One region of the Janthinobacterium glycogeni genome, then DNA from elsewhere that is predicted to be linked to it. Evidence: predicted binding sites of a transcription regulator. Region 1 holds the regulator's gene; each other region holds the start of a gene.
What was found. The regulator FliA, encoded in region 1, starts transcription of late flagellar genes. The targets are predictions, from matches to a motif close to CTAAAGTTTNNNNNNNNNNNGCCGNTA.

Region 1 (9,980 bases):
CCGTTCCGCCATCGGCAGCCTGACCCTGGAATCGCTGGGCATCACCGAAGGCGAGTGGTGCTATCTCACGCCCGAACAGATCGCCCTCCTGGCATAACTCCCTTGAGCGCCGAAGCCGGGTTTTCCCGGCTTTTTGGCGTCTTTGGGCTCCATTGCCTGCATTTGACGAAGTTTTCCCTACATGAAATTAGCAACCCTGAACGATGGCACGCGCGACGGCCAGCTGGCTGTCGTCTCGCGCGACCTGAAAACGGCCCACCTGGCCGACGGCATCGCCTCGACCCTGCAAAAGGCGCTCGACGACTGGAGTTTCATCGCGCCCCAGCTGGACTTGCTGTACCAGACCATTAATAGCGGCCGCGGCCATCGCGCCTTCGAGTTCGATCCCGCCAACTGCATGGCGCCTTTGCCGCGCAGCAGTTTGCGCGTGGCCGGCGCTTCTTATCTGCAGCAGATCGAGCGGGCCTGCAAGGCCGCCGGCGTCGACGCGCCCGCCAATCTGCGTGACGCGCCAAGGATGTACCAGGGCGCCAGCGACGATTTCCTTGGCGCCCACGATGACATCACCCTGGCGCACGAGCAGTGGGGTATCGATTACGAAGCGGGCATTGCCGCCATCACGGACGACGTGGCCATGGGCTCGACGCCGGACCAGGCGCACCTGAACATCAAGCTGTTGATGCTGGTAAACGACATCACCTTGCGCAACCTGGCACCCGACGAGCAGGCGGGCGGCTACGGCTTCCTGCAGGCGAAGCCGGCCATGGCGTGCTCGCCTGTCGCCATCACGCCCGACGAACTGGGCGACGCCTGGCGCGGCGGCAAGGTGCATTACGCGCTGCGTTGCAGCCTGAACGGCAAGTTGACGGGCCAGCCCCACGCGGGCGCCGACATGGCGTTCAATTACCCGCAATTGCTCGCCCATCTGTGTCAGACGCGCAACGCGCGCGCCGGCAGCGTGGTCAGCGCGGGCGGCGTCGCCAACAAGGAGATCAAGAAAGGTTTTTCCAGTATCGTTGAACGACGTAACCAGGAGATGATCGCCGATGGCGTCGCCAGCACGCCGTATTTGCTGTTCGGCGACGTGGTCCGGCTGGAGATGCTGGGCGATGACGGCAAGTCGCTGTTTGGCGCCATCGAGCAGACGGTGAAACAGGCGGAAGCGCGCAAGTCCCGCTAAGGTTACTGGAGAGTAAAGGAAATACAGGGCATTTGCCCCCCTGTTCCGCCGATGGCGTGCACCCGCTTGAGCCGATAATGCGTCATGCCCAGTCCGTATTGCGCCTAGCCAGGCTGCAGGACTTCACCGGAGTTGATTGATGTCGGAAGACAGCGACGCAGAAAAGACCGAAGCCGCGTCACCGAAGCGCCTCGAGCAGGCGCGTGAGGAAGGCGACGTTCCGCGATCGCGTGAAGTGGCCACGTTTACGGTGTTGATGGCGTCCGGCTGCTGCCTGTGGTTTGCCGGCGACGCCATCGTGCGGCGGCTGACGGCCGTCATGGTTTCCGGGCTGACCCTGGATCGGGAGCAAATCCTCAATCCCGACGCGATGATGTTGCGCATCGGCTACGACGTGGGTTCTGTTCTGCTGACCTGCCTGCCGTACGCCGCGGCCATCATGCTCGTCGCGCTGGCCTCGCCCGTGCTGGTGGGTGGCTGGCTGTTCAGTTCCAAGGCATTTACCCCCAATTTTGGCAAGCTCAACCCGATTCGCGGCCTGGGCAATATGTTTTCGAAGAATGCGCTGGTGGAATTGCTCAAGGCCATCGCCAAGACTCTCGTCGTCGGCGTCGTCGCCTGGATGGTGATGCAGCATCAAAAGGATGCCGTGCTGGGCCTGTCGGTGGAATCCCTGCGCGCCGGTTCGGCCCATCTGATCAGCCTGCTGATCACGGCCTTCCTGCTGATCGTGGGCGCACTGGGCCTGATCGCCGCCATCGACGGCCCCTACCAGATGTGGCACTACGCCAACAAGATGAAAATGTCCTTGCAGGAAGTCAAGCAAGAGGCGAAGGAGTCGGACGGCAATCCGCAGATCAAGGCGAAGATACGCCAGATGCAGCATGAAATGTCGCGCCGCCGCATGATGGCCGACGTGCCCACGGCCGACGTGGTGGTGACCAATCCGACCCACTACGCCGTGGCGCTGAAGTACGGCGAGAATTCGCGCGGCGCGCCGCAGGTGGTGGCCAAGGGCATCGACGAGGTGGCGGCGAAGATCCGCGAACTGGCGGGCGAACACAAGGTTGCCATCCTGGAAGCGCCCGCCCTGGCGCGCGCGCTGTACAAGCACACGGACATCGGCGACGAGATTCCCGAGGCGCTGTATGGCGCCGTGGCCGAAGTACTGGCCTACGTGTTCCAACTGCGCAGCTACGGCAGCGGCCACGGCCAGCGTCCCGACAAGCCGAAAAAACTCGACGTGCCACCCGAGCTCGACCCGCTCGACCCCGCGTCGCAGACCAAACCCGCGGCAGACGCGGCAAACAAGAATAAAGGAAGCACACCATGAACGGCCTGACCATGCCAGCCTGGCTCAGCGGATTGAAAGGCAGCGCCAGCAAGGGCGTCGCCGCGCCGATCATCATCATCATGCTGCTGGCGATGATGGTGTTGCCGCTGCCTGCCTTCATCCTCGACATTTTCTTCAGCTTTAATATCGCGCTGTCCATCATCGTGCTGCTGACGGCGCTGTACACGGTCAAGCCGCTCGACTTCATGGCGTTCCCGACCATCCTGCTCGTGTCGACCATGCTGCGCCTGTCGCTGAACGTGGCGTCCACGCGCGTGGTGCTGACGGAAGGCCATACGGGCGCCGACGCGGCCGGTAAAGTGATTGAGGCTTTCGGTCACTTCCTGATCGGCGGCAACTACACAGTCGGTATCGTGGTCTTTATTATTTTGACGATCATCAACTTTACCGTCGTGACCAAGGGTGCGGGCCGTATCGCCGAGGTGGGTGCCCGCTTCGCGCTGGACGCCATGCCGGGTAAGCAGATGGCCATCGATGCCGACCTGAACGCCGGCCTGATCGGCGAAGACGAAGCGCGCCGCCGCCGCACCGAAGTGGCGCAGGAAGCGGAATTCTACGGCGCCATGGACGGCGCCAGCAAATACGTGCGCGGCGACGCCATCGCCGGCATCATGGTCACCGTCATCAATATCGTCGGCGGTTTGCTGGTGGGCTTGCTGCAGCACGACATGGGCTTTGCCGATGCGCTCAAGAACTACACCCTGCTGGCCATCGGTGACGGCCTGGTGGCGCAGATTCCTTCGCTGATCATTTCCACGGCGGCCGGTATTGTCGTTTCGCGCGTGGCCAGCGAGCAGGACATCGGCACCCAGCTGGTGGGGCAGCTGTTTGCAAAACCGCAAGTACTGTACATCACCGCCGGCATCATCGGCGGCATGGGTCTGATTCCCGGCATGCCGAACATGGTCTTCATTTTGCTGGCCTCGCTGCTGGCCGGTTCCGCGTATTTGATCAGCAAGAAACGCTCGCAGGAAAAAGAGGCGGCCGAAAAGCCGGCCGAAACGCCGCAGGCGACCGTGGCGCCCGAGCAGGAAGAAGCCAGCTGGCAAGACATCATGCCCGTCGACACCCTGGGCCTGGAAGTGGGCTACCGCTTGATTCCCCTGGTCGACAAGACGCAGGGCGGCGAATTGCTCAAGCGCATCAAAGGCATCCGCAAGAAATTTGCCCAGGAAGTGGGTTTCCTGGCGCCGCCCGTGCATATCCGCGACAACCTGGAATTGAAGCCGTCCGCCTACCGCATCACCCTCAAGGGCGTGGAAGTGGGCGTGGGCGAAGCGTTCAACGGTCAGTTCCTGGCCATCAATCCCGGCATGGCCAGCGGCACCTTGCCGGGCCTGGCCACCAGCGACCCCGCGTTCGGCTTGCCCGCCACCTGGATCGACGCCAGCCTGCGCGACCAGGCCCAATCGATGGGCTACACGGTCGTCGATGCGGGCACCGTGGTGGCCACGCATTTGAATCACCTGATCACCTCGCATGCGTCGGAGCTGCTGGGCCGCGCGGAAGTGCAGTCGCTGCTCGACCACCTGGGCAAGGATGCGCCGCGCCTGGTGGAAGACCTGGTGCCGAAGATGCTGTCGCTGTCGACCCTGCAGAAAGTGCTGCAGAACCTGCTGGCCGAGGGCGTGCACATCCGCGACATGCGCACCATCATCGAAACCCTGGCCGAGCATACGGTCCATACGCAAGACCCGAACGATCTGACGGCGCTGGTGCGCGTGGCCCTGGGCCGCGCCATCGTGCAGCAGCTGTTCCCCGGCGCGGCCGAGTTGTCCGTGATGACCCTCGACAGCCGCCTGGAACGCCTGCTGATGCAGGCGATGGGCAATGGCGGCGACGGCGCCGGCATCGAGCCGGGCCTGGCCGACACCATCGCGCACCAGGCGGGCCTGGCCGCGCAGCAACAGGAAGCGCTGGGCCTGACGCCGGTGCTGCTGGTGCCGGCGCCGCTGCGCGCCCTGCTGTCGCGCTTCCTGCGCCGCGCCTTGCCGCAGCTCAAAGTGCTGTCGCATGCGGAAGTGCCGGAAACCAAGACCATCCGCGTCACGGCGCTGGTGGGGGCGCAGTAGTTATCTTCATTCGCATCGGGGTCAGACCCGCCGGGTCTGACCCCAGCCCTTGCTTTTGGTCAAATAAACATCAATTTCCTGCCGGCAAACTGAATAACGGGTACTTTCCCGTCCTGTTCCTTCGATCATTTCCTGCAAGCATCGCTAATAATGGAAACTGTCCGGGTGATCTGTGTCCATGTGGAAGACAGCGCCCAAGCAACAGGAGTCGATGATGGTCACACAGTTCAGCCAATATTGCGCCACCCCCGCCTTGGGAGGCCGGTCATGAATGTGAAGAAATTTACGGGCGCCTCGTCGCGCGATGCGCTGCGCAAGGTGCGCGAAGCATTGGGTCCCGACGCCGTGATCCTGTCGAACCGCCAGGCCGATGGCGTGGTGGAAATCCTCGCGCTGGCCAATGACGATGCCGCTTCGCTGGCTTCGCCGCCGGCCGCGTCCGAAATGGCCCAGCCCCGGCCCCAGTTGCAGACCCAGTTCGCCACGCCGCAGCGTCCGGCCGCACCGGCCCAGCGCCCGTCTGCGCCACGTCCTGCCGCGCCGCGCCAGGCAGCCGGCGAGCCGGTGGACATGGCCCGCATGCAGCAGATGATGGCCAGCGCGCTGGCGCACGTCAAAGAAAACGCCGCCGCCGAGATGAGCGGCATGATGAATGAAATCCGCGCCATGCGCGGCATGATGGAAACCCAGCTGGCGGAAATCTCGTGGGGCTCGACGCAGCAGCGCGAGCCGCAAAAAGCCGTCGTGCTGCGCGAAATGCTGGCCGCCGGCTTCTCGGCCAGCCTGGCGCGCTACCTGATCGACAAGCTGCCCGCCGGCCTCGACGGTGCGCAAAGCATGCGCTGGATCAAGACGGTCCTGAGCCGCAACCTGAACACGGTCGCCAATGAAGACGCCATGCTGGAGCAGGGCGGCGTATTCGCGCTGGTCGGCCCGACCGGCGTCGGCAAGACCACCAGCACGGCCAAGCTGGCGGCCCGTTGCGTGATGCGCCACGGCCCGGAAAAGCTGGCCCTGATCACCACGGATGCCTACCGTATCGGCGCGCACGAACAGCTGCGCATCTACGGCAAGATCCTCGGCGTGATGGTGCATTCGGTGAAGGATGAAGCGGACTTGCGCATCGCCCTGAAGGAACTCAAGAACAAGCACACGGTGCTGATCGATACCGTGGGCGTGAGCCAGCGTGACCAGATGGTGACGGAACAGGTGGCCATGCTGTCGGGCGCCGGCGCCGACGTGAAGCGTTTGCTGTGCCTGAACTCGACGGCGACGCAGGAAACGCTGAACGAAGTGGTGCGCGCCTACCAGGGCAGCGGCCTGGCCGGCTGCATCATGACCAAGCTCGATGAAGCGGCGTCGATCGGCAACGTGCTCGACGTGGTGATCCGCCAGAAGCTGAACCTGTTTTATGTGTCGAACGGCCAGCGCGTGCCGGAAGACCTGTACCTGGCCGACCGCGGCTACCTGATCGACCGCGCCTTCAAGCTCAAGCGCGACTCGGCGGCGACGCAGTTTTCCGATGCCGAACTGCCGCTGCTGATGGCGCAGGCGGCCGCCCGCAATAATGAAGCGCGCGGGGTGCACCTTGGCTAATTTCGATTTCGACCAGGCCGAAGGCTTGCGCCGCATGCTGGCCGGCCCGCAGCCGCGCGTCATGACGTTCCTCTCGGCCACGCCGCAGGACGACAAGGGCGCCATGCTGGTCAACCTGGGCGCTTCGCTCGCCTATGGCGGCAATGACGTGCTGCTGCTCGACGCCAGCGGCGGCAGCGACGGCGTGGCTGCACGGCTGGGACTGGCGCACGGCGCCAGCCTGCGCGACGTGGCGCGCCAGCAGTGCGGCTTGAATCAGGTCATCCACCAGGTGCCGCAAGGCTTCGGCGTGGCCAGCCTGGGCGCGCGTAACCACCTGATGGACAGCATGGACTATGCGGGCGAGGATGAATTGCGCCGCCTGGGCAAGACCTTCGAGGTGCTGGCGCGCCAGAGCGGCATCGTGCTGGTCGACGGCGTCGTGGCCGACGAGGGCGATTGCTTCCCCGTGCCGCTGATGGCTTCGTCGGATATCGTGGTGCAAGTGTCGACCAGCGCCACTTCGATCAAGGCGGCGTACTGCCTGATCAAGCGCCTGAGCCAGGAACTGGGACGCCGTCCGTTCGGCATTCTCGTCACGGGCGCTTCCGAATCCGAGGCAAAAGTGGTATACGATAATATGGCACAGGCGGCGAGCCGCTACCTGGCCGTGAAGCTGACCTCGATGGGTTCGGTGCCTGCCGATGAATATCTGCACCGCGCGGCGCGGCTGGGCCGCAGCGTGGTCGATGCGTTTCCGCTGGCGGGCGCCTCGGTGGCGTTTCGCGGACTGGCCGAGCGGCTGGCCCGTTCGGCGGCGCCGGTGCTTGGCGGCACCTTGTACCAGACGGGGAGCCCGCACCAGTTCAGCGCCTGACACCAACCGTAGCACCAGATAAGACGAGAAAACAATAAGCAGCCTATGTACACGGTCAAAGGGAAATCGAACAAGGACTATTTGCTGACGGAGCACATTCCGCTGGTGAAGCGTCTGGCGCACCATATGAAGGCGAAATTGCCGCCTTCGGTCGAGGTCGATGACCTGATCCAGGCCGGCATGATCGGCCTGCTCGATGCCATTACCCGCTATGAAGAGACGCATGGCGCGCAGTTCGAGACGTATGCCGTGCTGCGCATCCGCGGCGCCATGCTCGACGAATTGCGCACCAGCGACTGGCTGCCGCGCAGCATGCGCCAGAACATGCGCAAGATCGAAGAGGCGATGAGCACCTTGCAGCAGCGCCTCGGCCATCCGCCGACGGAGTCGGAAGTGGCGAAGCTGCTGAAAATGTCGCTGGCCGATTACCAGGAAATGCTGGGCGACGGCGGCGGCCACCAGCTGGTGTACTACGAAGACTTTCATGACCCGGATGGCAATGACAGCTTCCTCGACCGCCACTGCGTGGACGAGGACAGCGACCCCTTGCGTTCCCTGCTCGATACCGATTTCCGGCAATCCGTGATCGATGCCATCGACGCGCTGCCACCACGCGAGAAAATACTCATGGGCCTGTATTACGAAGAAGAGCTGAACCTGAAGGAGATCGGCGCGGTGATGGGCGTATCCGAATCGCGCGTCTCGCAGCTGCATACCCAGGCCGTCGCGCGCCTGCGCGCAACCTTGAGGGAGCAGGCGTGGACTGGTCCAGCGTAATCGGGCTGGCGCTGGCGCTGGCGGGCCTCTTGGTCGGCCAGGCACTGGAAGGCGGCAAGATGGCCTCCCTGCTGCAGCCGGCCGCCTTTGCCATCGTCATCATCGGCACCTTCGGCGCCGTGCTGCTGCAAACGCGGTTGCGCACCTTCGTGCGCGGCCTGGAAATGCTGCGCTGGGTGTTTTTGCCGCCGGCCGACACGCGCGCCGCGCTGGCGCGCGACATCGGGCAGTGGAGCCTGACGGCGCGCCGCGACGGTCCGCTGGCGCTCGAGCGCCTGATGGAAAACACGGCCGACCGCTTCAACGCCAAGGGCTTGCGCATGATCGTCGACGGCATCGCGCCCGACAAGCTGCGCCAGCTGCTCGACGTGGAAATCTCCGCCTACGAAATGGCCGAGCGCCAGGCCGTCAAGGTGTGGGAATCGGCGGCCGGCTATTCGCCCACCATCGGCATCCTGGGCGCCGTGCTGGGCCTGATCCACGTGATGGAAAACCTCACCGACCCGAGCAAACTGGGCAGCGGCATCGCCGTGGCTTTTGTTTCCACGATCTATGGCGTGGGTCTGGCCAATCTGCTGTTCCTGCCGGTGGCGAACAAGCTCAAGGCCATCGTCTCGCGTCGCGTGGTGCAGTATGAAATCACGGCCGCCGTGCTGTACGACATCGCCACGGGCGACCACACGCGCATCATCGAAGAGCGCGTGTCCAGTCTGCTGCACGAGCACTGACCATGATGCGGCGCGCGCGCAGGAAGTATGACGAGGAACCGGACAACCAGGACCGCTGGCTGATCTCGTACGCCGACTTTATCACTTTGCTGTTCGCGTTTTTCGTCGTGATGTACGCGATTTCGCAAGTCAACGAAGGCAAGTACCGCGTCTTCCAGAACGCCATCGGCCAGGCCTTCAGCCTGGAAAAGGGTGCGCCGCCCATCATCATGGAAGCGCCGCAGGCGATCCCGTTGCCGAATCCCGCCCTGAAACGCCGCACGGAAGCCATCCGCCGCGAGCGCGAACACATGACGCGCCTGGCGCAGGACCTCACGTCCACCCTGGCGCCGCTGGTCAAGGAAGGCAAGGTGCGGGTCACGCAGACGAGCCGCGGCGTGAGCGTGGAAATCAATGCCAGCGTGCTGTTCGACCCGGGCGCGGCGCGCCTGACGGCCGAATCGGACCAGGCCCTGCGCGCCGTCGCCGTGCTGCTCAAGGATGACACGCACGATGTGCAGGTGGAAGGGCATACCGACGTGCAGCCGATCAGCAATTCCAATTTTGCCTCGAACTGGGAATTGTCGGCCGCGCGCGCCAGCGCCGTGGTGCGCCTGTTCATCGCCAGCGGCGTCAAGGCATCGCGCCTGACGGCGGTGGGCCACGCCGACAATATCCCCGTGGCGCCCAACGAAACCCCGGAAGGGCGCGCGCGCAACCGCCGGGTCGCCGTGACGATCCTCTCGGGGATCCCGGAAACGGTGACGGAAGTGCCGACGGCGCCTCCTGCCGTGGCGACACCCGCGACACCTGACTAGTGAGGGCAGACCCGTCGGGGGGAAGCGGCCGAATAGGGCGCATACCGATTCCGAAGGAACTGCCCCCGGCATTGCTTGGTACAATCGCCGCCTTCCCATCTTTTACGACTCCATCATGAAAAGCAGCTCCCTGGGCGGTCTCGTCTATTCCACCGAGACGGGCCGCATGTGTCCCGCCTGCCGCCTGCCGCTGGCGCAGTGCGCGTGCAAGGCGCAAGCCAAGACGGCGCCGGCGGGCGATGGCGTGGTACGCGTGTCGCGCCAGACCAAGGGCCGTGGCGGCAAGAGCGTGACCGTGGTCAAGGGCTTGGCGCTGGACGCCGCCGCGCTGGCCCTGCTGGGCAAGCAGCTGCGCACGCAATGCGGCTCGGGCGGCACGGTCAAGGACGGCGTGATCGAAGTGCAGGGCGACCATGTCGAGACGGTGATGGCGGCGCTGGCCAAGCTGGGCCACCAGCCGAAAAAGGCCGGCGGCTGAGCGTGCGAAGGCGTGCGGCCCGCTGCCGTGCGCCTGTGGTAACGTGCATTTCCTTTTATGCGCCACCTCATATGAACAGCAAACTGACCGGTATTGCCATCGCCGCTGCCATCGCGGCAGTGCTGGCGCTCGTGTACTGGCC
Region 2 (9,980 bases), on a different contig from region 1:
TTTGCCGCAAGCCATCTATATTTTTGCGATTTCCTGCCGTTAAAGACAGGCGAGTTCCCCTTATTTATCCTGTTATCAAAGCGATCAGTCCATGCACAGCAGCATCCTTCCCCGTTGGTCTTTGATCGCGTGCGCCGCCGCCAGCCTGGGCTTGCCGCCCGTCATGGCGGCCGAGCTGGGCGAGATGGCGGTGCTCTCGCACGTGGGCCAGCCCTTGCTGGCCGAGCTCGAGCTGACGGCCCTGGCGCCAGATGAGGTCAATGGCGTGGCCGTGCGCCTGGCTTCGCCCGATGTGTACCGAGGTGGCGGCATCGGCATGGATCCTGCCTTGCAAACCTTGACGATCAGCCCGTTTGAGCGCGGTGGACGCCATTATGTGCGCGTGGCCACGCGGCAAGCGATCCAGGCGGGGCATGTGCACCTGTATTTATTGCTGGGCAATGGCAGTGGCGCCGTCGTGCGCCTGGGCACCTTGTGGTTGACGCCGCCGCCGCCCGCCGCCGCTCCCGTCAGTGCGCCGGCCCGGCCAGCTATTCCGGTGCCCGCGTCTGTCTCCACGCCGGTGCCGTCGCCACGCGCCGTACCCGTCGCGCCGTCGCCCGACGCCGCCGCGCTGGCGGCCCGCGCGCGGGCCGAGGGCCTCGTGCGTCCGGCGCGCGTGTTTGTGCCGCCGCCCGCCGCGCCCGCGCCGGCTGCCTCTGTTCTGCGTCCGCCGCCCGTGCGGCGCGCCACGGCGCCCGTGGCCGCTTGTGCGCCGCAGGCCAGCCTGGAGCAGGCACAAGCGTGCGAGGCGCTGGACGAGAAAAATACGGCCCTTAATGACAAGCTCGGTGAACTGGAAGGCAAGATCGGCGCCTTGCAACAGGCGCTGGCGCTGCCTGCCGCCGCCGCTGCCGTTGCGCCAGTTGCCGCGCCGGCCGAGGCGCAACCGCCCCATGCCAAGCCCAAGCCCCTGCATGCGGCGCCGGCGCCCGACAAGGACAAGAAGGCGGGCGGCAACGGGATGTTGTGGCTCGGTATCGGCACCCTGGTCTTCCTGCTGCTGACGGCGCTCATCGCGTACATCGTGCGCAAGCGCAGGCAAGCGGCGGGTCCGGGCGCGCCGTCGAAATACTGGGTGCTGCTGCGCAAGCCATTCGGCCGCAGGAAGAAGGATGTGCCCGTGCTGACGGAAGCGGTGGAAGAAGGGGCGGCGGCCGAGCCGGAAGCGGAGCCGTTCTCGCGCTAATGCTGCCGCAAGGCCGCACCACAATTTGATATAAAAAAAGATATTGAAAAAATACATGGAAACGCTTGCCAATCACGTTGCCTGATTCTTAAAGATGGTGATATGATTAATTCAGTGGACTTGCTCTACGACAAAACAGCCCCAGCCTGGCGCAGTCACCAACGATAGTGTGGCGCGGCAAACCAGGTGTAGCGTTGCATAAATGCCTGGGTCTGGAAGCGGTTCGCGATGCCGACGATGTGCTCGCGAACGCCGGATGCAACCGGCAGCGAGGCGACGCCAGGAGATACCTGGGGCTCGCCTTCCAAATTCCCCTCCTTGTTCTTGAGCGCCGCAGATGGCGCGCTCCCCGGCAAGGCGGCAGACGTAAAAAAAGCACCCTCGGGTGCTTTTGTCGTTTCTGGCTGGCGCTGCGATCTTACATGCGCGCGCGCGAACCCTGCATGGCGTTCGGCAGTTGCGTCATCCATGGTTCCGTGATGGTGCGGATTTCGCGGTCATTGGCCAGGATTTGCTTGAGCAAGTCGATCTTGCGCAGGCGCGAGGCGCCGGCCAGGGCAGGCACCTTGTCCGTCATGGTCGCGCTGGCGGCGCTGGCGCACTGGTTTTCCAGGGTATCCAAGCCATCCCAGTCGCTCGAACGTGCGGCCACGACCATTTTATTGGTCATTCCTGCAATATTTTCATACATCGAAAGAACGTCGTTGGAGGTCATGAGCACACCCGTAACTAGTGAATGGATTACCGCTTGTCTAGATTAACGGCAGCTCCAGGGGGAACTTGAGGGTGTTTTTGAAAAAAAAGTGAAAATAATTTGGCGTTTTTTTGGCGGGCAGGCGGCATCGCCCGCAAACCCGCATGCCTGCTCGGTTGGCGATGCGGGCAACGGCCAGCTTACTTGACGAGTTCTTCCAGGCCGGCGCTCAGTTCGGCAAGCGGCGGCATCCTGTCGACCAGCACGGAGGGCGGCAAACCAAGCGCTTCGGCCACCTCGCTGGGATAGCAGGCGATGATTTCTTCATTGCTCAGCTGGTTTTCATCGATGCGCGCGCGCCAGGCGGCCAGGTGGATGATGGCGGCCAGGCGGTTCAACGGTGGCTTGGCCAGCGGAGCGGGGAAGGCGGCGATGGCCTCGGCAAAGGCGGGCGGAAACTTCCAGCGGCGCGCCAGCTCGGCGCCCACCTGCGCATAATCGTAGCCCAGCGACACCCGTTCCGCATCGAGCCGGCGCGCGTCGAGCGGCGGGGCGATCTTGTCGAGCTGCATGGCTTGCTCGGGCATGGCGGCATGGATCACCAGTTGTCCGATCGCATGCATCATGCCGATGGTGAAAGCCAGGTCCTGGTTGTCGCCCGTCTGCCTGGCGATCCAGCGGGCAGATACGGCGCTGTGCAGGCTGTAGCGCCAGAACTGCGCCAAATTCAGGCCCGGCACGGCTTTGAAACCGCTGACGAGGCCGGAGCTGATGACGAGGGTGCGCACGGTAACAAAACCGAGCATCAGCACGGCGTCTTCCACCGTGCCGATGCTGCGCGAGACGTGGTAATAGGCCGAGTTGGCCAGCCGCAGCAGCTTGGCGCTCAAGGCCGGGTCCGCTCCCAGCTGGCGCGCGATGTCTTCGGTGGCGATGGCGGGGTTGTCGAAACTGCGCACCAATTCATCGACGATCTTCGGGGCGGCAGGCAGGGCGTGGGGATGCTGGAACAGCGCTTCCAGTTGCATGGCAATCTCCTTGGCGTTCGTGCGGTACGGCATGCGGTCGTGCCACTATATGCCGATTTTTTGTCCGCATGCAAAAAAGTTAGGGGACGGTTTTTCGCCCCAAAAAAGCAGGATTTTCAGGTTATGATTTTGGCTATTACATCGAAAGGATCGCCATGCACGGTTTGTATTTGTCCTGGTCCCGGACGCCAGTCCAGGCCGCCATCATCCTCGCCCTGGCCGGCGTCTCGCTGACCGGTTTGCCTGCCCGGGCGCATGGACAGCAAGGGGCCGTCAGCGCCGCCGCCCCCGTCCCCGCTGCCGCGAAGGCCTTGCCCGGTGACGATTTCTACGATTACGTGAATGGCGACTGGCTGCGCGCCACGGACATTCCCGCCGACCGCAGCAGCTGGGGCTCGTTCGCCATCCTCGCCAACGCCACCAACGAGCGCATCATCGCCCTCGTCGAAGGTCTGGCGGCGGCGCCGCAGGCGGATGCCTCCGCGCGCCAGGTCAGCGATTTTTACCGTTCCTGGATGGATGAAGCGGCTATCGAAGCGAAAGGCTGGGCGCCGATCAAGCCGCTGCTCAAGAAGATCGATGGCATACGCGACCAGGCGGGGCTGGCCCGCGCGCTGGGCGAGAGCCTGCGCGCCGATGTCGACCCGCTCAACGCCACCAATTTTTACACGGAAAACCTGTTCGGCCTGTGGGTCGCGCAAGACTTGAACGACACCACGCGCAATGTGGCCTACCTGCTGCAGGGCGGGCTGGGTTTGCCCGACCGCGCCTTTTACCAGAGCGACAGTGCCCGCATGCAGGGCTTGCGCGCCGGCTACCAGGCGCATATCGCCGCCATGCTCAAGCAGGCCGGCTACCGCGATGCGCCGGCCCGCGCCGCGCGCGTGTTTGCGCTCGAACAGCAAATTGCTGCAAGTCACGCCAGCCGCGAGGATTCGGCCGATGTCGCCAAGGGCAACAATGCATGGCGCGCCGCCGACTTCGCCAGCAAGGCGCCGGGCCTGGACTGGCAAGCCTTCTTCCAGGCGGCAGGCCTGGGCAAGCAGACGGATTTCATCGTCTGGCATCCGACGGCCATGACGGGCAGCGCCGCACTGGTGGCAAGCGTGCCGCTGGCCACGTGGAAAGATTTCCTGGCCTTCCACGCGATTAACCATTTCAGCACGATCTTGCCGAAGGCGGCCGCCGACCAGCGCTTCGCCTTCTATGGCAGCGCCCTGAGCGGCACGCCGCAGCAGTCGCTGCGCAGCAAGCGGGCGCTGGCCGCGACGAATGCGGCCCTCAGCGACGCCGTCGGCAAGCTGTACGTGGAACGCTATTTCCCGCCGGAATCGAAAGCCCGCGTGCAGGACATGGTGACGAATATCGTCGCCGCCTTCTCGCGCCGCATCGACAAGCTGGACTGGATGGCGCCGGCCACCAAGGCGCAGGCGCAGGAAAAACTCAAGACCCTGTACGTGGGCGTGGGCTACCCCGAACAGTGGGAAAGCTATGTGGGCTTGCGCGTGGTGCGCGGCGATGCGCTGGGCAATGTGCAGCGGGCGGAGCAGTTCCATTACCGGCAGGAACTGGCCAAGCTGGGCCAGTCTCCTGACCGCAAAGCCTGGGCCATGCCGGCGCAGCTGGTCAACGCCGTCAACCTGCCGCTGCAAAATGCATTGAATTTCCCAGCCGCCATTTTGCAGCCGCCCTTCTTCGACCCGCAGGCATCCGATGCGGCCAACTATGGCGGCATCGGCGCCACCATCGGCCACGAGATCAGCCACAGCTTCGACGACCAGGGCGCGCAGTTCGACGCCCAGGGCAAGCTGCGCGACTGGTGGACGCCGGCCGACCTGGCGCATTTCCAATCGGCATCCAAGCAATTGGTGGCGCAGTTCGCGGCTTATAAGCCGTTTCCCGACCTGGCCGTGAATGGCCAGCTGACCCTGAGCGAAAACCTGGCCGACCTGGCCGGCGTGGCAGCCGCCTATGACGCGTTCACCCTGTCGCAGCAGGGCAAGCCGGCGCAGCCCGCGGCGGACCGCGAGTTCTTCATCGGCTATGGCGTCAGCTGGCGCAGCAAGGCGCGCGAAGCGGCGGCGCGCCAGCAAATCCTCACGGATGGCCATGCGCCGGCGCAATACCGCGCCGCCACCGTGCGCAACCTCGACGCCTGGTATCCGGCCTTCGACGTCCAGCCGGGCCAGCAGCTGTACCTGGCGCCGGAACAGCGCGTGCGCGTCTGGTAGTCATAAGCGGTGCCGGACGCCCAGCGCGCCGGCACCGTAAAATGGCGTGATTACTGATTGGAGCGCCATGAAGCCAACCCCGCAAGATCCCATCCACGCCATCACGGGCCGCACCCTGGCCCATTACGACGCCAGCGCCGAGCAGTTTTTCGAAGGCACGCGCGATCACGACGTCAGCCAGAACATCGCCGCGCTGCTGAACGCCATCGGCAAGCCCGCGCCGCTGGCCATCCTCGACCTGGGCTGCGGCCCCGGCCGCGATCTGAAGGCGTTCACGGCCCTGGGCCACCACGCCACGGGCGTTGACGGCTGCCCCCGTTTCGTCGAGATGGCGCGCGCCTACAGCGGCTGCAGCGTATGGCAGCAGGATTTCGTCGACCTCGACTTGCCCGCCGCGCACTTCGACGGCGTGTTCGCCAATGCCGTGCTGTTCCACGTGCCCAGCGCCGCCTTGCCCGGCGTGCTGCGCGCTTTGTACGCGTGCCTGAAACCGGGCGGTATGCTGTTCAGCTCGAATCCGCGCGGGCAAAACCAGGAAGGCTGGAACGGCGCGCGCTACGGCAGTTACCACGACGAAGCGACATGGGCCGGCTACATGCAGGCGGCCGGTTTTACCCTGGTCGAGCAATACTATCGGCCGCCCGGCTTGCCGCGCGAGCAGCAGCCGTGGCTCGCTACCGTATGGCGGAAACAAGCCTGATCGGCGCACTTTGCATGAATTTTGACATGTGTTAGGAACCGTACATAGTTTTTGCGGCCTCGGGCGTACTATGGATACATCGACACGCAGCAAGCAGTTTGCAACGGCGTGTGAGCCGCAGTACCGGCCTTTTTGGCTGGACAACAGATGTACCAACTACAGTGAGGATTTATCATGAACAAAGATCAAGTCGAAGGTAAACTGAAGGAAGTCGGCGGTAAAATCCAGGAAGCCGCTGGCAAAGTCGTCGGCAGCGAAGAACAGCAAGCCAAGGGCCTGGCAAACCAGGTCGAAGGCAAAGTGCAGAAGAAGGTCGGCGACGTCAAGGATGCGGTCGAGACCGTTACGCGCAAACCTTAAGCTGACGTACGCTCAATAAAAAAACCGCCGCCTGTCGCGAGACAGGCGGCGGTTTTTATTTGTGGGCGCGCTTTACTTCGCTACGCCCAGGTTTTGCTTGAAGAACATTTCAATTTTCTTGTACACGTGGCGCTGGCCCGCGCGCGACGAGATGCCGTGCTTGGCGCCCGGGTAGGTCATCAGGTCGAACTGCACGCCGCGGTTCACCAGCGCGTCGATCAGGCGCGTGCTGTTGCTGAACAGGACGTTGTCGTCGGCCATGCCATGCACCAGCAGCAGCGGCGACTTCAGGCCGTCGAGGTGGGCGAATACGGTGCTGGCCTTGTAGCCGTCCACGTTTTCCTTCGGCATGCCGAGGAATTGCTCCGTGTAATGGGTGTCGTACAACGACCAGTCGGTCACGGGCGCCACCGACACGCCCATGGCGATCTTGTCGGATGCTGCCGACAGCAAACGCAGGGTCATGAAACCGCCGTAGCTCCAGCCGAACACGCCGATGCGTTTAGGATCGACGAAGCTTTGCTTGCCCAGCCAGTCGATGCCGACCAGCTGGTCGGCCACTTCGGCCGCGCCCAGGTTGTGATAGATGGCGTCCGTGAAGGCGCGCTCGCGGCGCGACGAGCCCCGGTTGTCGAGGCGGAAGACGACAAAGCCCTGCTGCGCCATGTACTGGTCGAAGTTGTTGCCCCAGCGGCGAGCCACATGCTGCGAGTGCGGGCCGCCGTACGTCGACAGGTAGACGGGATAGCGTTTGCCCGCATCGAAGTTCGACGGCTTGACGATCGAATAGTGCAGGGTCTGGCCATCGTTGGCCTTCAGGGTGCCGTACTCCGTCGGCAGGTGGTCGGCCTTGTACTTGAAATACGGATGGCTGGCGTTGAGCGCATTTTCTTCCAGCCAGCCCACCATGGCGCCGTCCGGGCGGCGGATGCTCACTTGCGGCGGCGTGGCCGGGTCGGAATACGTGTCGACGAAGACTTCGCCATTGCGCGAGAACGTCGTGTCGTGCCAGCCGTCGGCTTTCGTCACGCGCTGCGGCTTGTCGGCCGTGCTGCCGTCGAGGGCCAGGGCGTAGGTCTGCTTGTCGATCACGGCGTCGCGGTTCGACGACACGAACACTTTACCGGTTTTCTGGTTCACGGCCAGCACGCTGTCGATGCCCCACTCGCCGGAGGTGACGGGGTGCAGCAGCTTGCCGCTCATGTCGTACAGGTACAGATGGTTGCGGCCCGTGCGCTCGGACGACCAGAGGAAGGTGCCGTTCGACAGGAAGCGCAGGTCGTCATGGATGCTGACCCAGGTCTTGGACGTTTCCGTCAGCAAGGTGCGCTGCGCCAGGGTGGCCGCGTCGACGGCGACCAGGTCGAGCGTCTTCTGGTCGCGCGACTGGCGCTGGTAGACCAGCGACTTGCTGTCCGCGCTCCAGTCGGCGCGCACCAGGTAGATGTCCGGGTTCGTGCCCAGGTCCACTTGGCGCTGCGCGCCCGTTTCCGGCGAGACGATCAGCAGCTGCACCAGCACGTTCGGGTCGCCCGCGGCCGGGTAGCGCTGTTCCACGACATCCGTGCGGTCGGCAAAGATTTCAAAGCGGCGCACGACGGGCACGGGAGCCTCGTCATAGCGTTTATAGGCGATGGCGGAATCGTCGGGCGCCCAGTAGTAGCCGGTGCGCTGGCCCATTTCTTCCTGCGCCACGAATTCGGCTTCGCCGTTGCGGATGGTGCCCTTGCCGTCGGTGGTCAGCTGGCGTTCCTGGCCCGATTTCAGGTCGATCACGTAGATGTTCTGGTCGCGCACGAACGACACGTAGCGGCCTTTCGGCGAGATTTTCGGATCGAGCACATTGCCCTTGGCGACCAGGCGTGCCTTGTCCGGGTGGGCTGCATCGACCAGGTACAGATTGCCGGCCAGCGGCACCAGCAGCTGCTTGCCGTCCGGCGACCAGCTGTAGCTGAGAATGCCGTTCAGGCTGGCCGTGCGCTCGCGTTCGCGGCGCGCCTGCTCTTCGGGCGAAATCGTTTCATTCGGCACCAGCGCCTTCGAGTCGACCAGGCGGTGCGTGCTCTTGTCCTTCAGCTTGAATTCCCACAGGTCGAGCTGGAACTGGTTGTCGGCGCGGCCGCGCAGGAACGTGACGCGCTCGCCGTCGGGCGAGACCTTCAGGTTGCGCACGCCGGGGCCGGCCAGCGCCGGATCGGCGTGGATGCGTTCCAGGGTCAGCTTTTCAGCCGATGCGGGAACGCTGGCCATCGCGGCCAGAAAACAAAGAATAAAACGCATGGATGTCTCGGTAGTTGGAAGAAGAAGGGTACTGCATGTCAAGGCGAGCTTGGCGTTGCCTAAGCGTAAGACGATACCAGAGCATGCCTGTTTATGCGATAGCTCCAGCCACGGAATAAACCGTTTCTGGCCGTATTTCCTTCGTCAAAAATATCCGACAACCGCCCATTCCATGGCGCTTTGCCCAGTTCAGGCCAATATCGTGCCTTCGATCACGGTCAGGCATGCGCCGCCTATCCAGGCATGGCCATCGCGGAAGCGGACGGACACGCGGCCGTCGCGCTGCAAACAGGTGCCCTGGCGAACCGTGTAGTCGCCGCCCGCCAGCAGGTGCGCAATGCAGGCGTTGGCGCTGCCCGTGACGGGGTCTTCCACCAGCGCGCCATGCTCGCTGAGCAGCGCGCGCACTTCGTAATCGGCCGGTCCGCCTGCGGGGTGCGGGCCGTACAGCGCCAGGCCATCGGCGCCGACGGCGGCCAGCAATGGCGTCAGCGCGGCGATGTCGGCGCGCACGGCCAGGCAGGCGGTGGCGCTGGCCAGCGGCACGCACAGCCAGCGGATGCCCATGTCGACGACGGTGGCGCCAACGGCGGCCGCTCCGCCCAGCGCCGTCTGCAGCAGCGGCAGCAGCGTGGGGGCGAGCGCGCGCGTGCTGCAGGGCGGCGCCTGGAATGCCAGCACGCCACCGGCGCCGCGTTCTATCGGTACCAGGCCGACGCCGCATTCCTGCACGATGCGCGCGCCCTTGGGCTGCATGCCAGAATCGAGCAGGGCGTGCGCCGTGCCCAGAGTCGGGTGGCCGGCGAACGGGAATTCCGCGTCGGGCGAAAAAATCCGCACGCGGTAATCGGCCGCCGGGTCGCGCGGCGCCAGCACGAACGTGGTTTCCGACAGGCCCGTCCAGCGCGCGATCGCCTGCATCTGCGCCGCATCGAGGCCATCTGCGCCCAGCACCACGGCCAGCGGATTGCCGAGGAACGGCACGCTGCTGAAGACATCGACTTGCTTGAAGGGGCGTGGTTGCGGCATGCGCGGTTCCTCGTCGGCTTAGTGAGTTAAGTAGGCAGCGCGCAGGCGCTGCAGCGACAGGCGGTTCAGATACCAGGTCAGCAGCACGGCGGCCACCGTCAAGCCCGTGACGAGGCCGATCCAGAAACCGGCGGCGGCCATCGGCTCGGCCGGCGACCAGATGAAGCCTTGCGGCGCCAGGCCCAGCACATAGCCGATCGGCAGCGAGAAGCCCCAGAAGGCCAGCAGCTGGATCAGCATCGGCTGGCGCGTCACCTTGTAGCCGCGGATGGCGCAGGACGTCGCCACTTGCGTCGCGTCGGACAGCTGGAACAGGGCGGCGAACAGCAGCAGCTGCGCGCACAGGGCCTGCACCTGCGGGTCGGACGTATAGGCTTGCGCGATCTGGTGGCGGAAGACGGTGATCAGGGTGGCCGAAACGATGGCCGCC
Region 3 (9,980 bases), on a different contig from region 1:
ACCTCGGGCGTGATCTGGAAACTGGTGGCGGCGGCGCGTGCCTTGGTCACCGCTTCCAGGGTTTCGCGTTCGTGCGTGGCGTAGCCCTTGACGGTGTTCACCAGGTTGGGAATCAGGTCGGCGCGGCGCTGGTACTGGTTGACCACTTCGCCCCAGGCGGCCTTGGTGGCTTCGTCCTTGCTCTGGAAGTCGTTGTAGCCGCAGCCCGTCAGGATGCCGGCCAGGACGGTGACGCTCAGCGCCAGGCGCAGCCATTTGGTGAATTGATTGATGATTTGCATGATGGGTTCCGTGCAGAGTAAAGGAGGTGGGGCAAATATACCTGAAACGGCCCGCCATGTCGGTTTAATAAGCGCCAGGCGCCGGCTCAGCCTGCCTTGCATGGCCTGCGCCGCGTTACAATACGGGGTTTGCAACTGAATATAGAGAAGGTGTGCCGTGAATTTCATCGATAAATTATCCGCCGCGTGGACGGCCAATAATTCCCTGCTGTGCGTGGGCCTGGACCCCGACCTGGCGAAACTGCCGGCCGAACTGCGCGACTTGCCTGATGGAATCACCACCTTTTGCACGCGCATCATCGATGCCACGGCCGACCTGGCCTGCGCCTTCAAGCCGCAGATCGCCTATTTTGCCGCGCTGGGCGCGGAAAAGCAGCTGGAAGACATCTGCCGCTACGTGCGCGAGAACTATCCGCACATCCCGCTGATCCTCGACGCGAAACGGGGCGATATCGGCGCGACGGCCACGCAATACGCGCGCGAAGCGTTCGAACGCTATGGCGCCGACGCCGTCACCGTGAACCCGTACATGGGTGAGGATTCGCTCGATCCCTACCTGGCGTGGAAAGACCGCGGCGTGATCATCCTGTGCCGCACCTCGAACCCGGGCGGCTCGGACCTGCAATTCCTCGACACGGACGGCGAACCGCTGTACCAGCGCGTGGCGCGCCTGGTGGCCGGGAAATGGAACAAGAATGGCCAGTGCGCGCTCGTCGTCGGCGCCACCTTCCCTGAAGAACTGGCGCAAGTGCGCGCCATCGTGGGCGACATGCCGCTGCTGGTGCCCGGCATCGGCGCCCAGGGCGGCGACATCGCCGCCACCGTCGGCGCGGGCCAGACGGCGAACGGCATGGGCATGATGATCAGCTCCTCGCGCGCCATCATCTACGCCACGCCGCAGGACGGCGAAGACTGGGCCGACGCGGCGCGGCGCGTGGCCATTGAAACGCGCGATGCGATCAATCAACATCGTGCGGTTTAAGCGGCGTAGGTCGGATTAGCGGCGTAGCCGCGTAATCCGATACCACCACGCTCGGGCCAACAATGTTGTCGGATTACGCGGGGCTTTGCCTCGCTAATCCGACCTACCTGGCCGCCCTGGTCCTTCAGTCGCGCATGGGCGCAACCATCTCCGCATAGTCGTACAGCTCGCCCAGAATCTCTTCCCCTCGCTCATCGACCGACTCCGACAGCACGTCGATCTCCGTAAACAGCATTTCGATGGTGCGGGCGCCGCCGTCGCCGTCGAATAGTCGGGCGGCGCGGTGCTGTTCCCAGCGCAGGCTTTCCGCTTCGCTCAGGGTTTGCGGGAAATTGCGGGCGCGGTAGCGGAACAGCAATTCCTGCAGGCGTTCGTCGGCAAACGAGGGGCGGGCCGTGGCCAGCTTGGCCGGCGTTTCACGACGCAAGGATTCGAGCAAACGGCGGTCGTCATTGCTGACGAAACCATTGTATAAATCTTCATCCACGTCCAGCGCGACGTTCGCGCCCGGGCGCTGGAACACTTCGGCCCAGATGGCGTCCATGTTCGGCGCCGCGGCGGCCAGCTGGGCATTGATCTTCGCGGCGTCCACGTCGATGCCCCATTGCGCGGCCATGGCCGGCGACAAGGTCTTCAAGTTGCCGACCAGCATGGGCGACTTATTCAGGTGCACGCTTTTCACGGGCAGGCGCGTCATGCCTTCCGGCATGGCTTCCTTGCGCGTGAACAGGCGCGTGCGGATGGTGTCGGCGTCCAGCTGGAACAGTTCGCGCGGGTCGTAGGCGCAATCCCAGACGAGGATTTCATTTTTATTGCTCGGGTGCGTGGCCAGCGGCCAGACGACGCCCAGGCAGCCCCGTTCGGCGGGGAACATGCCCGACACGTGCAGGAAAGGCTGGCGCTCGCCAGCGGCCAAGTGCATGCCCATTTCGCTGGCGACCCTGTCCTTCTTGTGCAGCGCCAGGCAGAATTCGAACAGTTTCGGCTGTTTCTGTTTGATCAGGCGCGCCAGGGCGATGGTGGCGCGCACGTCGGACAGCGCATCGTGCGCCGCTTCGTGGACCAGGCCATTGGCCTTGCTCAAGTGTTCCAGTTTGAAACTGGTCTGGCCATCGTCGCGCTTCGGCCATGCGATGCCTTCCGGGCGCAGCGCGTGCGTCATGCGCACCACGTCGAGGATGTCCCAGCGGCCGCAATGGTTTTTCCATTCGCGCGCATACGGGTCGATCAGGTTGCGCCAGAACAGGAAACGCGTGACTTCATCGTCGAAACGGATGGTGTTGTAGCCCACGCCGATCGTGCCCGGCTCGGAAAAGGCCGCCTCGATGGTGGCGGCGAACTGGTGTTCTGACACGCCCAGCTGCAGACATTGCTGCGGCGTGATGCCCGTGATCAGGCACGATTGCGGGTCGGGCAGGAAATCATTGGCAGGCTGACAATACAGCATGATGGGTTCGCCGATCTCGTTGAGTTCGGCATCCGTGCGGATGGCGGCGAACTGGGCCGGTCGGTCGCGGCGCGGCTGGGCGCCAAAGGTTTCGTAGTCGTGCCAAAGAAAGGTCTGGTTAGTCATTGATGGTCGTTGCTTGATTGGTTATCCGGGCCCCTAAAAGCGGCCGCTGCTACAGTTTTCTGAAAACCTGCCGATACTACACGAGAGGATGGTCATCATCGCGTTTCCCGCATGGTGGCATACATTGCCCGTTCAAGGAGGTCTATCGTGTCAATTCCCATCGCCGCAAGCGGCAATTCCACCCCTTCCGTGACTTCCGTCAGTACGGGCGTTGCCGGCAAGGACGATAAAGTCCAGCAAAAGGACGGCGTCAACGCTGAAATGAGCGTGAACGACCGCAGCAAGCTGCAATTGAACGCCTCCATCATGCAGGCCTCGCTGAACGTGTCGATCGGTTCCGAGAACGAGCCGCTGGCGCTGCTGTACAAGACGGCCATCACCAACATCAATGAAGCGTTGAAGGGCCAGTACGGCGAGGACGCGATCCAGAACGCGGCCTCGCAGGACAACAGCGCCGAAGCGACGGCGAGCCGCATTGTATCGCTGTCGACGGGATTTTTTGACGCCTTCAAGAAACAGAATCCCGGCCTGGACGACGATACGGCCCTGACCAAGTTCATGGATACCATCAGCGGCGGCATGGAAAAAGGCTTCAAGGAAGCGCGCGACATTCTGGGCGGCTTGAAAGTGCTGAATGGCGACATCGCCGGCAATATCGACAAGACGTACGAGCTGGTGCAGAAGGGCTATGCCGACTTCATCGCCGCGCACAGCAGCAAGAAGGATGACGCAGCGGCGCCTGCCACACCGGCCAAGCCGGCCGACAGCAAGGCTGCCTGAGCTACAGCATGACCCGGTTGCGACCCGAGGCTTTTGCCCGGTAGAGCGCCGCGTCCGCAGTGGCGATCAGCGCTTCGTCGTCCTGTCCGGGCGCCAGGCTGGCCACGCCGAAGGAACCCGTGATGTGCGGCAGCGCGCTGCGCATGTCGGCGAAGATGACGGCTTGCTGCATGCGTTCGCACAAGCGTTCGGCGACCCGCAAGGCCACGTGTTCGCTGGTATCGGGCAAGATCACCATCATTTCCTCGCCACCATAGCGCACGGCAAAATCCGTGGGCCGCAGGGCCGCGCCCAGCACTTGCGCGGCAATGCGCAGCGCCTGGTCGCCAGCCTGGTGGCCGTGCGTGTCGTTGAAACGCTTGAAATGGTCGAGGTCTATCATCACCAGCGACATCGGCGAGCCGCTGGCGTGGGCCGTGACTATCATGTTCGGCAATAAATCGGTGAGCCAGGCGCGGTTGTACAAGCCCGTCAGGCTGTCGACCATCGACATCTGGCGGTAGAACTCCCCCAGTTTCTGCCGGCGGCGCAGCAGGGCGTTGGCGGCGCGGATGCGGAAGGACAGCAGGCGCAGCAGGTTGCGCGCCAAACCGTTCGATTGCTCGATCAATTCCCAGACGACGGCCGCGTCGATCACCAGCAAGTCGGTTTCTTCCAGAGCGGAAATGGCGGCCAGGCTGCTCGCTTCGTCGAGCACCGATTGTTCGCCCACGCTTTCGCCGGGCAAGACCTTGCTGACGGTGCCGTCATCCATGCCCGTGTGGATGTCGGCGGCCACGGCCAGCGAACCGCGCAAGACGATGTACAGGCTGGTGCCCTGTGTGTCGGCGATGGCTTCGCCCGCTTCGAGGCGCATGACGGGACAGGGCGCCAGCATGGCGGCCGTCTGGCTGTCCGCTCCATCGCGAAATAGCTGTAAATCGCCGATGTTGCAGCCTGAAGCGCCGAAGTTGCCGATCTGTTCCACAATCACACTTTCAAAAAGCCGGCGCGCGCGAGCAGGGGGCCGGTAGCTTCATGATAGCGTAAAGCGGACTTGGCTGTAACGGCAAAGGCTTGCTTGGTGTCACTTACTGTGGGAAATACGACAATTATTTCATTGTCGCGTTAATAAGTTGGAATGCTTGCAGTTCTATTATGGATGTTGTCGCGCAGGAAGGTGGCTCCAGATGTGCAAAGGCAGCCTTGAACGGCTGCCTCAGTCTCTGGAAATCCTGCAGGTGGGGAATTACTCGGCGGTTTCTTCCGCTTCGGCCGTATCGATCACGGCATTCTTGCCGGTGGCGTGGCGCTTGCTGTCTTGCAGGCGGCCCAGGGCGCTATCGATGGCGCGTTTCAGTTTGTCGGTGGCGCCGGCAACGGATTGATGCACGGTGGCGTTCTGTTCGGTCACGGCAATCGGTTGATAGCCAGCAACGCGTGCTTCCATGACGCAGCGGATATCGTCGGCGCCGCCTTTCGGGCCATTCGTGTCGCTGATATGGACTTCGATGCGGGTCAGGTTGTCGCGGAAGCGGCTCAGTGCGCTTTCAAGTACGGATTGCACATGTTCGTTCAGTCCAGCGGTGTTGGCGATGGTGCTGTCGGTATGAATATTGATTTGCATATGCTTACTCCTGTCAATTCAAAAAAAACCCATCTCAGGCGTGCTGCGGCCTGGTTGCTGCCTCATGCACATGACCTCTGTGCATGGAACTTATCTTACTCCTCTTTCCAGTATTTCAAGAGGGGGCGCACGATTAAGATGAGCTTAACCCTTCAGCCAGGTCAAGTTTCCACTACGAAATTATTTATCGTCAGCCTTATCCATTGATCAGGCCTGCCGCGATATTGATCGACAGCCCCAGCACGACCAGGTTGAAGAAAAAGCTCAGCACGGATTGTCCCAGCACGATCTGCCGCATCAGCCGCGTCTGCACGGAAACGTCCGACGTTTGTACGGCCACGGCGATGGTAAAGGCGAAATACAGAAAATCCCAGTAATCGGGGTTTTGCTCGTCGTCGGGAAACTTCAGGGGGCGCAGGGCGGGGTCGGCCTGGTAATACAGGTGGGCATAGTGGAAGCAGAACAGGGTACCGACGAGGAACCAGGAACCGACCAGTGTCAGGATCGTCAAGCCGTAATGCAGCGCGCGCCCGTCGGGCGCCATGTCTTTCATCGAAGACAGTTGCGAGACGATGGCCACCAGGCTCATCACGGATGCAACGGACAGGGCCGACAGCACCGTGGTGGCGCGCTCATCCTGGCGCGCCGCCATCACCTTGACCTTGTGATGGTTGGCGCGCATCATCATCCAGGCCATCGTCGCCAGGTAGAACCAGACGGCGACATTCCACGCCGTCAGCAAACGCGTCATCTGTTGCCAGGAAGAGGGCAACAGCAGGCCGACTGCCACGCCGATGGCCGTGGCCATGCTCAGGTGGGGGCGGCTGCGGATGAAGCCGTGCAAGGGAAGCGTGATTTTCATGGTGCGGGTTCTTCAGTGGCAATAGCGCATCTTAGCCTTTAGTTTGCGGTCGCGGTGGGCGTCCTGGCGGCCGCTTCCTTTTCGTGGTGGGGGAAGCGGTCCATGCGCGACAGCACGGGGAACAGCACGGCCCATACGCCCGTCACGGCCAGGGTCGCCGCGCCGCCGAAGAGCACGGCGCGTACCAGGCCGAACCAGCCGGCCGTCAGGCCCGATTCGAATTCGCCCAGCTCGTTCGAGGCGCCGATGAAGACGGCATTGACGGCGCTGACCCGGCCGCGGATCTCGTCCGGCGTCTCGAACTGCACCAGCAGGTGGCGGATGTAGACGCTGACCATGTCGCCGGCGCCCATCAGGAACAGCGCCGCCAGCGCCAGCGGGAAATAGCTGGTGCTGCCCAGCACCAGGGTGCCCAGGCCGAAGACGGCCACGCCGCCGAACATCCAGGCGCCCACCCGGCGCGTGATGGGAAAGAGGGCCAGCACGATCGAGCACAGGGCCGCGCCGGCGCCCGGCGCCGTGCGCAGCAGGCCCAGGCCGCTGGGGCCGATATGCAGCACGTCGTGCGCGAGCGCCGGCAGCAGGGCCGTGGCGCCGCCGAACAGCACGGCGAACAGGTCGAGCGAAATGGCGCCCAGCACGATGGGTTTCGACCAGACGAAGCGCAAGCCTTCGAGCAGGGTATGCCAGCTGACGGGTTCGCGCTTGACCACTTGCGGCGCCGGCGTGGTGGCGCGCATCAGCAGCACGGACAGCACCAGCAAGGCCGACGAGATCAAATACACGACCTTGGGGCCGAAGTAATACAGCAAGCCGCCCAGGGTAGGCCCCAGGATGATGGCCACGTGCGAGCTCGACGAACTGAGCGCGAGGGCGCGGCTGAAGTGTTGCGTGGGCACCATGTTGACCAGCACGGCTTGCGTGGCCGGCATCATGAAGGCGCGGGCGCTGCCGAACAGCACCAGCACGGCGAATACGGGCCAGACGATGGAAATGTTGCTTAACGTAAACGTCAGCAGGGCCAGCGCGCAAGCGAGTTGCGCCGTCAGGCACCAGGCGATGATGTTGCGGCGGTTGTAGCGGTCGGCCACGTGGCCGGCCGGCAAAATCAAGACGAGGAAGGGGGCGAACTGCGCCAGGCCGATCAAGCCCAGGTCGAACAGGCTGCCCGTGATCTGGTACACCTGCCAGCCGATGGCCACGCTTTGCATCTGCACGGCCACCGTGCCCAGCACGCGGGCGGACAGGTAACAGGCGAAGTTGCGGTGACGCAGGATACTGAAGCCGTTGCCGGCGGAAGCGAGAGACATGACATTTCCAGGGAACAGCGGGGTGGGGCGGGTGACGGCAGCGGATGCCGCGCCAGCAGCACCCCGCTGTCTGGATGCTTACTTGGCCAGGTCGGCTTCCGTGGTGAAGGCGTCGGCGTAGAACTCGTCGGCTGGCAACTTGCACAATTGTACGAAATCGCGGTTAGCCGATTCGACCACGATGGGCGCGCCGCAGGCATACACCTGATACGCGGACAGGTCGGGCAAGTCGGCCATGACGGCCTGGTGCACGAAGCCCGTGCGGCCGCTCCAGGCGTCTTCCGGCAAGGCTTCCGAGATGACGGGCACATAGGTGAACTGCGGCAAGTCGGCGGCCCACTGGCGGCACAGCGCATCCATGTACAGGTCGTGCGGACGGCGGCCGCCCCAGTACAGCGTGATCGGGCGCGGGGATTGCTCGTTGATCATGTGCTCGACGATGGCTTTCAGCGGGGCAAAGCCCGTGCCCGAGGCCAGCAGCACGATGGGCTTGTCGGAATCTTCGCGCAGGAAGAAGGTACCCATCGGGCCTTCGAAGCGCAGGATGTCGCGCTCCTTCATCGTGCCGAACACCTGGTCGGTGAACAGGCCACCCGGCATGTGGCGGATGTGCAGGCTCACGGGGCCGCCTTCGACGGGCGCGCTGGCCATGCTGTAGCTGCGACGCTTGTTGTCGCGCAGCATGATTTCGATATACTGTCCGGCGCGGTAGTTGAGGCGCTCGCTGGCCGGCAACTGCAGGGTCAGCACGACGACGTCGGGAGCGACTTTCTCGATGGTGGTCACGCGCGACGGCATTTTTTTGATCGGGTAGTCGCTGCTGCCCGCCACTTCGCGCGCCTGCACCACCAAATCGCCCTGGGGCACGGCGCAGCACAGCAGCGAATAGCCGGCCGCCGCCTCCTCTTCCGTCAGAGAGCGGGTCTGGTATGGCTTATGCTGTACATTGCCGGACACGATCTTGCCCTTGCAGGAGCTGCAGGCGCCGCTCTTGCAGCTGTACGGCAGGCCCACGCCGGCGCGTATCGCCGCCGACAGGACGGTTTCGTCCGTTTCACAGCTGAATTGGTGGCCGCTGGGCTGAACAGTAATTTGAAAAGTCATACAATCCTTGAGATGAAAAATATGTTAAAGCACTCTTTGCGCAAGCCCTCAGGCTTGCCGCGCCTGCTGATCCTCGGTTGCGGCGATGTCGGCATGCGGCTGCTGCCCCTGCTGCGCGCGCGCTTTCGCGTCTTTGCCGTCACCAGCCAGCCGGCGCGCCGTGCGCAGCTGCGGGCGGCCGGCGCCGTGCCCATCGTGGCCAATCTCGACGACCGCGCCAGCCTGAAACGGCTGGCGGGACTGGCGACGATGATCGTGCACCTGGCGCCGCCCCTGTCGTCGGGTTTGCTGGACCGGCGCACGCGCAATCTGGCCGCCATTTTACCCGAGCATGCCCGCATGGTGTATGTGAGTACCAGCGGCGTGTATGGCGATTGCGGCGGCGCCTGGGTCGATGAAACGCGGCCTGTCGCGCCCGCCAATGCGCGGGCGAAGCGGCGCGTGGACGCCGAACAGGTCTTGCGTGGCTGGGGCGCGCGTCGCGGCGCCACGGTGGCCATCCTGCGCGTGCCCGGCATCTATGCGGATGACCGCCTGCCTTTGAAACGCTTGCGCGAAGGCACGCCGGCCCTGGCCGCGGATGACGACGTGTACACCAACCATATCCATGCCGATGACCTGGCGCGCATCATCGAACAGGCCTTGTGGCATGGCAAGCCGGGGCGCGTGTATCACGCCAGCGATGACAGTGAACTCAAAATGGCCGAATATTTCGATGCCGTGGCCGATACGTTTGGGCTGCCGCGCCCGCCGCGCCTGCCCCGTGCGGAGCTGCGGCAAGTGGTCACGCCGATGCTGCTGTCGTTCATGTCCGAATCGCGCCGCCTGCACAATACGCGCATGAAGCGCGAGCTGGGCGTGCGCCTGCGCTACGCGCGCGTGGCCGATGCCTTGCAGGCGCCGGCAGCCGGCGGGGGCCGCATCGGGTAAAATGGCCGGTTATCTGCGCACTTTGCTGGGCCGGCGCGCAGCGCGCCGTTCCCGCGCTGCGCCACTCACTTAAGGAAGACAGCATGAGCACCCTCACTTACGAAGCATACCTGGACGAGGTCACCACCGTCCTGACGGAATTGTACGACCTCGACGATGACGCCGCCATCAAGCTGGTCGTGGCGGCGCAGGACGCCGAATTTTTTGTCCCGCACGATGCGCATGAGGAAATGCGTACCGTCGAGCAAGCCAAGAAAGATGCGGTTGCCCTGTTCGAGCGCAAGCAGAACCGCCAGCAAACGCAGGAAAAACAACAACAGCGCGTGCGCCAGCAAAAGAAATAAGGATGGGGGGGCTGTGCCTCTGGCCGCCAGGTCGTGGGACAGCACGGGCTGCGGCGCAACGCCGGGGCCGTGCCATTTGATGCAGCACAAACGCGTCAGGGCGCGCTGGCGATATGGTGAGCAATGTCGTCACGCGTCCGGGCCTCTTGTGGCGGGCTCTACACAGCGCGACGCTGTTTCCCGTCAGCAGGAGCGAGCCATGCGAGCT

Region 2: a site for FliA is predicted at 1,987-2,013, ahead of ACQ4W4_RS14490 (flagellar protein FliT). Genes of this name have one in related genera too.
Region 3: a site for FliA is predicted at 2,886-2,912, ahead of ACQ4W4_RS14125 (DUF5610 domain-containing protein). Genes of this name have one in related genera too.

What each region holds. Positions count from the first base shown of each region.
Region 1 is NZ_JBNYXP010000001.1:962,165-972,144, reverse strand. Features, by position in the region: gene ACQ4W4_RS04485 (pseudouridine synthase) at 1-97, shown strand, start outside; gene ACQ4W4_RS04480 (fumarylacetoacetate hydrolase family protein) at 182-1,180, shown strand; gene flhB (flagellar biosynthesis protein FlhB) at 1,320-2,513, shown strand; gene flhA (flagellar biosynthesis protein FlhA) at 2,510-4,606, shown strand; gene flhF (flagellar biosynthesis GTPase FlhF) at 4,874-6,202, shown strand; gene ACQ4W4_RS04460 (MinD/ParA family ATP-binding protein) at 6,195-7,058, shown strand; gene ACQ4W4_RS04455 (RNA polymerase sigma factor FliA) at 7,104-7,835, shown strand; gene ACQ4W4_RS04450 (flagellar motor protein) at 7,817-8,563, shown strand; gene motD (flagellar motor protein MotD) at 8,569-9,360, shown strand; gene ACQ4W4_RS04440 (translation initiation factor Sui1) at 9,476-9,838, shown strand; gene ACQ4W4_RS04435 (hypothetical protein) at 9,910-9,980, shown strand, end outside.
Region 2 is NZ_JBNYXP010000005.1:346,457-356,436, forward strand. Features, by position in the region: gene ACQ4W4_RS14480 (type IV pilus assembly protein FimV) at 92-1,228, shown strand; gene ACQ4W4_RS14485 (hypothetical protein) at 1,384-1,698, opposite strand; gene ACQ4W4_RS14490 (flagellar protein FliT) at 1,647-1,898, opposite strand; gene ACQ4W4_RS14495 (HDOD domain-containing protein) at 2,123-2,950, opposite strand; gene ACQ4W4_RS14500 (M13 family metallopeptidase) at 3,106-5,181, shown strand; gene ACQ4W4_RS14505 (class I SAM-dependent methyltransferase) at 5,249-5,881, shown strand; gene ACQ4W4_RS14510 (CsbD family protein) at 6,056-6,241, shown strand; gene ACQ4W4_RS14515 (S9 family peptidase) at 6,314-8,521, opposite strand; gene ACQ4W4_RS14520 (PhzF family phenazine biosynthesis protein) at 8,711-9,550, opposite strand; gene ACQ4W4_RS14525 (MATE family efflux transporter) at 9,569-9,980, opposite strand, start outside.
Region 3 is NZ_JBNYXP010000005.1:271,314-281,293, forward strand. Features, by position in the region: gene ACQ4W4_RS14110 (LemA family protein) at 1-281, opposite strand, end outside; gene pyrF (orotidine-5'-phosphate decarboxylase) at 439-1,263, shown strand; gene sbcB (exodeoxyribonuclease I) at 1,388-2,836, opposite strand; gene ACQ4W4_RS14125 (DUF5610 domain-containing protein) at 2,984-3,616, shown strand; gene ACQ4W4_RS14130 (GGDEF domain-containing protein) at 3,618-4,583, opposite strand; gene ACQ4W4_RS14135 (HPF/RaiA family ribosome-associated protein) at 4,845-5,222, opposite strand; gene ACQ4W4_RS14140 (DUF1345 domain-containing protein) at 5,419-6,084, opposite strand; gene ACQ4W4_RS14145 (MFS transporter) at 6,123-7,394, opposite strand; gene ACQ4W4_RS14150 (CDP-6-deoxy-delta-3,4-glucoseen reductase) at 7,473-8,498, opposite strand; gene ACQ4W4_RS14155 (SDR family oxidoreductase) at 8,511-9,428, shown strand; gene ACQ4W4_RS14160 (hypothetical protein) at 9,512-9,772, shown strand.